Regions from separate parts of the Streptomyces sp. HNM0645 genome, predicted to be linked through region 1. Evidence: riboswitches for the same ligand, from Rfam matches in the RefSeq annotation. Region 1 holds a riboswitch; the other holds the start of a gene.
The links. A riboswitch is a leader RNA that binds a small molecule or an ion and turns the genes downstream of it on or off. The one in region 1 is predicted to bind cobalamin.

Region 1 (3,393 bases):
GCTGCTCGCGATTGTCGTCGTGACAGCACTCGTGTTCGATTTCACGAACGGCTTCCACGACACCGCCAACGCCATGGCGACGACCATCTCGACGGGTGCGATGAGACCGAAGGCAGCAGTGGCGATGTCCGCCGTGCTGAACCTGGTCGGCGCGTTCCTCTCCGTCGAGGTCGCCAAGACGATCTCGGGCGGCATCATCAACGAAGAGGGCATCCGCACAGAAGTGATCTTCGCCGCGCTCGTCGGCGCGATCCTCTGGAACCTGCTGACCTGGCTGCTGGGCCTCCCGTCCAGTTCCTCGCACGCCCTCTTCGGCGGCCTCATCGGCGCCGCCGTGATGTCCGCCGGCTTCTCGGCCGTCAACGGCGGCACGATCGTCACCAAGGTCCTGATCCCCGCCGTCGCGGCTCCGCTCGTCGCCGGCCTCGCGGCCCTCGTCGCCACCAGGCTGACGTACCGGATCGGTGGCACGACCGAGAACAAGGCCACCTCCAAGGGCTACCGCGCCGGCCAGATCGCCTCCGCAGGCCTGGTGTCCCTCGCCCACGGCACCAACGACGCGCAGAAGACCATGGGCGTCATCACCCTGGCCCTGGTCACCGGGGGCGTCCTCGCGCCCGGCTCGAACCCCCCGATGTGGGTCATCGTCTCCGCCGGCGTCGCGATCGCGCTCGGTACCTACCTCGGCGGCTGGCGCATCATCCGCACGATGGGCAAGGGCCTGACCGACCTCCAGCCGCAGCAGGGCTTCGCCGCCCAGACCAGCGCGGCGACGGTCATCCTGGCCTCCTCGAACCTCGGCTTCTCCCTCTCCACCACCCAGTCCTGCTCGGGTGCCGTGATGGGCGCGGGCCTCGGCCGCAAGGGCGGTGTGGTCCGCTGGTCCACCGCGACCCGGATGTTCGTCGCCTGGGGTCTGACCCTGCCCGCCGCCGGCCTGGTCGCCGCGGCCGCGGAGTTCCTGACCAAGCAGGGCACCTGGGGCATCGCCGCCGTGGCCGTGCTGCTCGTCGCGGGCTCCGGGGCCATCTGGGTGATCTCGCGCCGCAAGCCGGTCGACCACACCAACGTCACGGACGACGAGGTCGAACCCGCGGGCGTCGTCACCACCGCCATCGCGGCCGTCACCCCGCCCCCGGCCGGTGTCGTCGGGACCTCGGTGACCGAGGCCGAGGCGCCGAAGGCCGCCGTTCCGGCCCAGGCATCCGAGTCCACTGCGGCGCCCGCCGCCACGGTGTAAGGAAAGAACAGCATGAAGATCGACTGGGCAGCTCTGGGCTCCGTCTTCGGCGTGAGTCTCGTCGTGACCGTCGCCCTGGTGGGCCTGTTCACCCTGGGCGTCGCGGGTCTCTCCAAGCAGGAGGCCGCGGCGGCGCAGGGAGGCTCCGCGGGCCTCGCCCGCACGGGTGCGTACGCCTGCTTCGCGCTCTGCGCGGCGGCGGTGGCCTTCGGGATCTATCTGATCGTGGTCTGACGGCCGTACGGCACCTCCTCGCACAGGGGCCGGGCGCACCTCCGGGTGGGTCCGGCCCCTGTCGTGTGTGTGCCCGCAGCCAACCCGTGTGGGCCTCGGCACACTGTCCCGTCGCAGGTCAAGGGCGAGTTGACGGGCGTTCGGGGACCGTGGTGGACTTCCGGAGCCATTTACGGCGGCAGAAGAGGAAGCCGGTGCGAATCCGGCGCGGTCCCGCCACTGTCACGGGTGCGCTCCCCCTCACGGAGCGCCCCGGAGCCAGGAACTCTCTCCCGCCGGTCACGTCGAGCCAGGGCGCGGACCCTGAGTGAGGACGAACATGCCTGCCGAACCGGGGGGGCCGGGCGTGCCGCGCCCGGACATCACGTTCGCGTACGGCGCCGCGGCCGGGCTGGCCGGCGACCTGCTCCTCGGCGATCCACGCCGCGGGCACCCGGTCGCCGCCTTCGGCCGGGCCGCCGCCGCGGTCGAACGGAGACTCTGGCGCGACCACCGCGGCTGGGGCGCCCTGCACACCGCGGTGTGCACCGGCGGCGCGGTCGCCGCGGGCGCACTGGCCGCCGTCTCCGCACGCCGGTCGCGCGGCGCCGCCGTCGCCCTGACCGCGGCCGCCACCTGGGCCGTCGTCGGGGGCACCTCGCTGGGCCGGGAGGCCCGGGCGATCGGCGGGGCGCTGGCGGCCGGGGACATCGAGGTCGCCCGGGAGCGGCTGCCGCATCTGTGCGGACGCGACCCCAAGGCGCTGGACGGCCCCGGCATCGCCCGCGCCGTCGTCGAGTCCGTCGCCGAGAACACCTCGGACGCGGTCGTGGGCGCGCTGTTCTGGGGTGCGATCGGCGGCGTGCCCGGTCTCGTCGGGTTCCGCGCCGTCAACACCCTGGACGCGATGGTGGGTCACAAGTCACCCCGCTACCGGCGGTACGGCTGGGCCTCGGCCCGGCTCGACGATCTCGCGGGCTGGCCCGGGGCCCGGCTCACCGCAGCGCTCGCGACCGCCGCGGGCGGCGACCCGCGCGGCGCGGCCCGCGCCTGGCGCCGGGACGCCGCGAAGCACCCGAGCCCCAACGCCGGTCCCGTGGAGGCCGCGTTCGCCGGAGCCCTCGGCGTACGGCTCGGCGGGACGCTCTCCTACGCCGGCCGGGTCGAGCACCGGCCCGTGCTCAACGGCGCCGACGGCCGGGCCGTCGAGGTCGCGGACATCGAACGGGCGGTACGGCTCTCGCAGCGCGTGGGGGTGCTGGCGCTCGCGGTGTGCGTGGGCGCGCGCCTCGCGGCCGGGGCCCCGAGTCGGAGGCGCGCATGAGCGGGGGCGGGCTGCTGGTCGCCGGCACCACCTCGGACGCCGGCAAGAGCGTGGTCACGGCGGGGATCTGCCGCTGGCTGGTGCGCCGGGGCGTGAAGGTCGCACCCTTCAAGGGGCAGAACATGTCCCTCAACTCCTTCGTCACCCGCGAGGGCGCCGAGATCGGCCGGGCACAGGCCATGCAGGCGCAGGCCGCACGGGTGGAGCCCACGGCTCTGATGAACCCCGTGCTGCTGAAGCCCGGCGGCGACCGGTCCAGCCAGGTCGTGCTGATGGGCAGGCCCGTGGGCGAGCTGAGCGCGCGCGGCTACCACGGAGGTCGCCAGAAGGCGCTGTTCGAGCCGGTGATGGACTGCCTCGACGAACTGCGGAGCACGTACGACGCGGTCGTCTGCGAGGGCGCGGGCAGCCCCGCGGAGATCAATCTCCGGCGCACGGACATCGTCAACATGGGCATCGCCCGCGCCGCACGCCTGCCCGTGCTGGTCGTGGGCGACATCGACCGGGGCGGGGTCTTCGCCCAGTTCTTCGGTACGACCGCGCTGCTGGCCCCGGAGGACCAGGAGCTGATCGCGGGATACCTCGTCAACAAGTTCCGCGGCGACGTCACGCTGCT
Region 2 (3,393 bases), on a different contig from region 1:
CTGGCCTACCTCGACTCCCTCTCGGGACGTACGCAGGGCGACCAGGTCAGCTTCCTTCAGCTGCCGTCCTGGAGCGCCGTCAAGGACGGTTGGCGGGCCGAGCGGATCGGCTGGTTCGACGGGACGGGCCGCCAGCGTGCCGCCGCCCAGGTGCTGTACCGGCAGCTGCCCGGTACCCGGCGGTACTTCGCGTACATCCCGGAGGGGCCGGTGCTGGACTGGGCCGACCCGGCGCTGATGGGCGTCCTGCAGCTGCTCCTCGACCAACTGCGGGCGGCTGGGGCCTTCGCCGTGCGGATGGGGCCGCCTCTGGCGTACCGCCGGTGGAGCGCCGAGACGCTCAAGGCGGCCGTCGGCCCGGGGCGCCGGGTCGGCGACGTGCTGCCGGACGTCGTCGAGCCGATCGGGGCGGCCGTCGCGGACCGGCTGCGGGCGGCCGGCTGGCGGCGCTGCGGAGACGACGGCGGCGCGGGCGACGCCCAGCCCCGCCACCTGTTCGAGCTGCCCCTGGCCGGCCGCAGCACGGACGACCTGTGGTCCGGCTTCAACCAGGAGTGGCGGCGCAACATCAAGAAGGCGAAGACGGTAGGGGTGGAGACCTACCTCGGCACCGCCGAGGATCTTCCCGCCTTCTGCGACCTGCTGCAGGTCACCGAGCGGCGCGACGGCTTCCGCCTTGGACGTTCTCTCCCCTATTTCCAGCGGCAGCATCGAGAGCTCAACGCCGAGGAGAACGGGCGCATGCGGCTCTACCTCGCCCGGCACGACGGGGAGGTGCTCGCTGCTCACACCATGATCGTGGCGGGCCGGCGTGCCTGGTACCAGACCGGGGCCTCCGCCGATCACCGCCGCGAGGTCAGGCCGAGCAACGCTCTGCAGTGGCGACTGATCCGCGACGCACACTCCCTTGGTGCGGCCGTGTACGACATGCGGGGCGTACCGGACACCCTCGATCCCGCGGAGCGGTCGTTCGGGCTGATGCGCTGGAAGCTCGGCACCGGAGGGGAAGTGGTGGAGACCCTCGGTGAGTGGGAGCTGCCCCTGCAGGGAGCGGTGAACAAGACCCTGCACCGGGCCATGCAGGCGTACATGTCGCGCCGCTGAAGCCACCCCGGGGGCGTGTGGATCGGTCATGGGTGAACCTTAATCGATTCTTCTAAGTCATTTAGAAGTTTGTTGTGGGTTCGAGGGGCTTCCGCTACCTTGACCAGGACAAGTCAATCGATGGGCAGCGGAAGCCGGTGGGAATCCGGCACGGTCGCGCCACTGTGTGCCCGGCGGCAGCCGCTCATCTCCTGAGCGGTGCGGCCCGGCAAGTCAGACTCGCCCCCGTCGAGCGAGCTCCATCCGACCGGGACGCGTGTTCCCACTGGAGGTCCTGCCATGGCCCAGGCCACCGCTCAGCCGAGCGTCGCCGCCATCCCCGCCGCACTGCCCGTCAAGTCGATCCTGCCCTGGGCCGTCTTCTTCGGGGCCCTGATGCTGCTCGCGCTCTTCTTCGTCGGCGCCGAGCAGGGTGCCACCGCCATCTTCGCCGGCGAAGGCGTCCATGAATGGGTGCACGACGGCCGGCACCTGCTCGGCTTCCCCTGCCACTGAGACGGGGGCGCGAACATCATGAACTCCGCAACCGTCGGAAAGCTCCTTGCCCGCGGCATGGTGGCCGGCCTCGTGGCCGGTCTCCTCGCCCTGATTGTCGCCTACTTCCTCGGCGAGCCGCCGACCGAGGCCGGCATCGCCTACGAGGCGGCGCACAGCCACGAAGAGGGGGGCGCGGAGCTGGTCAGCCGCGCGGCCCAGTCCACCACCGGCCTCGCGACCGGCGTCCTCGTCTACGGCGTCGCCCTGGGCGGCATCGCCGCGCTGGCGTACTGCTTCGCCTTGGGCCGGATCGGTGGATTCGGACCGCGCGCCACGGCCGGGCTGCTGTCTCTTGGCGGCCTGATCGCCTTCTACGTGGTGCCGTTCCTCAAGTACCCCGCCAACCCGCCGGCCGTGAGCGATCCGGCGACGATCAGTCAGCGCACCACCCTGTACCTGCTCATGGTGGTGCTCAGCGTGCTGCTCGCCGTCTCCGGCGTGATCCTGGGCAAGCGGCTCGCGCCCCGTCTGGGCAACTGGAACGCGTCGGTTGCGGCAGGGGCGTTCTTCGTCCTCGCCGTCGGACTCGCGTACGCCTTCCTTCCCGCGGTCAACGAGATGCCGAAGGGCTTCCCGGCCGCCGTCGTCTGGCAGTTCAGGATCTCGGCGCTCGCGATCCAGGCCACGCTGTGGGCCGGATTCGGCCTCGTCTTCGGCGCACTGGCCGAGCGGCTGCTGCAGCCGCGCGAGTCTGGCGCACGGACTGCGGCCATGGAGCCGGGGGCGGCGGTCGCGCCCTCGTCCTGACGCCTGTCACGCGAGAGGGGCGCCGGTCTCGAGCCGGCGCCCCTCTCTGCTGCGTGCGTCAGCCGATGCGTACGCCCCACATGAAGGGCATGCCGCTGCGGGCGATCGATTCGTAGCGGACCTGCGCACCGGGCTTGGGCGAGTGCAGGATCTGCCCGTTGCCGGCGTAGAAGCCGACGTGGCTGAGATCGCTGCGCATGATGATCAGGTCGCCGGGCTTCAGGGCGCTGAGGGAGTTGATGCGCGTTCCGGCACTGGCTTGGGCCTGGGAGGTGCGCGGTATCGTCACGCCGGCCTGGCGGTACGCCCAGGACGTGAGGCCGGAGCAGTCGAAGGAGCTCGGGCCGCTCGCGCCCCAGACGTACGGCATGCCGACCCGGCTCTTGGCGGCGGCGAAGGCCGCTGCGGCGCGCTCGGAGGCACTTGCCTCGTTGCCGAGGTCGACCCGCGCGCTCGCCCGGTTGGCCCGGTCCTCCTCCTGCGCGATCCGGGCCCGTTCCTTCGCCGAGAGGGTGTTGAGGAGGCGCTGGGCCTCGCGCAGCTTGATCTGGATCTCCGTCTTCCGGTTGCCCAGTTCCTTCTGTACGGAGCCGAGGTCGCGCAGCTTCTCGGACGCTTCCCTGCGCTGCTGCTGGAGCGCCAGCTGTTGGGAGAGGAACTGCTGCAGTACGGCCGCCTGCCGCTCGCCGGCCCGGTCCAGGGCCGACGCCTTCTCGAGGTACGTGTCGGGTTCCTCGGAGAGGAACAGCTGAAGGGCCGGGTCGAGGCCGCCGGAACGGTACTGGCCGGCTGCCACCGTGCCGATCCGGTCACGGAGTTCGTTCAGCTCACCCTGCTTGCGCGCCGCCGCCTCCTGGAGGCCCGCCACCTCCTTCTTGAGCGCGTCGGCCTTCTCCTTGGCCCCGTTGTACTTCTCCGTGGCCTGGGTCGCCTGCTCGTACAGGCGGTCCACCTGCGCCTTGACACCCTTCTTGTTGGGATCGGGCAGCGGGTCGGCCGAGGCTG

Region 2: linked by a shared signal. The riboswitch ahead of QMZ92_RS11470 (CbtB domain-containing protein) and the one ahead of QMZ92_RS27015 (cobalamin biosynthesis protein) in region 1 are both predicted to bind cobalamin.

Annotation. Positions count from the first base shown of each region.
Region 1 covers NZ_JASHLT010000045.1:8,571-11,963, reverse strand. The annotation lists gene QMZ92_RS27025 (inorganic phosphate transporter) at 1-1,240, shown strand, start outside; gene QMZ92_RS27020 (hypothetical protein) at 1,253-1,474, shown strand; cobalamin riboswitch at 1,611-1,762, shown strand; gene QMZ92_RS27015 (cobalamin biosynthesis protein) at 1,794-2,777, shown strand; gene QMZ92_RS27010 (cobyric acid synthase) at 2,774-3,393, shown strand, end outside.
Region 2 covers NZ_JASHLT010000014.1:111,669-115,061, reverse strand. The annotation lists gene QMZ92_RS11475 (lipid II:glycine glycyltransferase FemX) at 1-1,104, shown strand, start outside; cobalamin riboswitch at 1,164-1,345, shown strand; gene QMZ92_RS11470 (CbtB domain-containing protein) at 1,384-1,599, shown strand; gene QMZ92_RS11465 (CbtA family protein) at 1,618-2,388, shown strand; gene QMZ92_RS11460 (C40 family peptidase) at 2,447-3,393, opposite strand, start outside.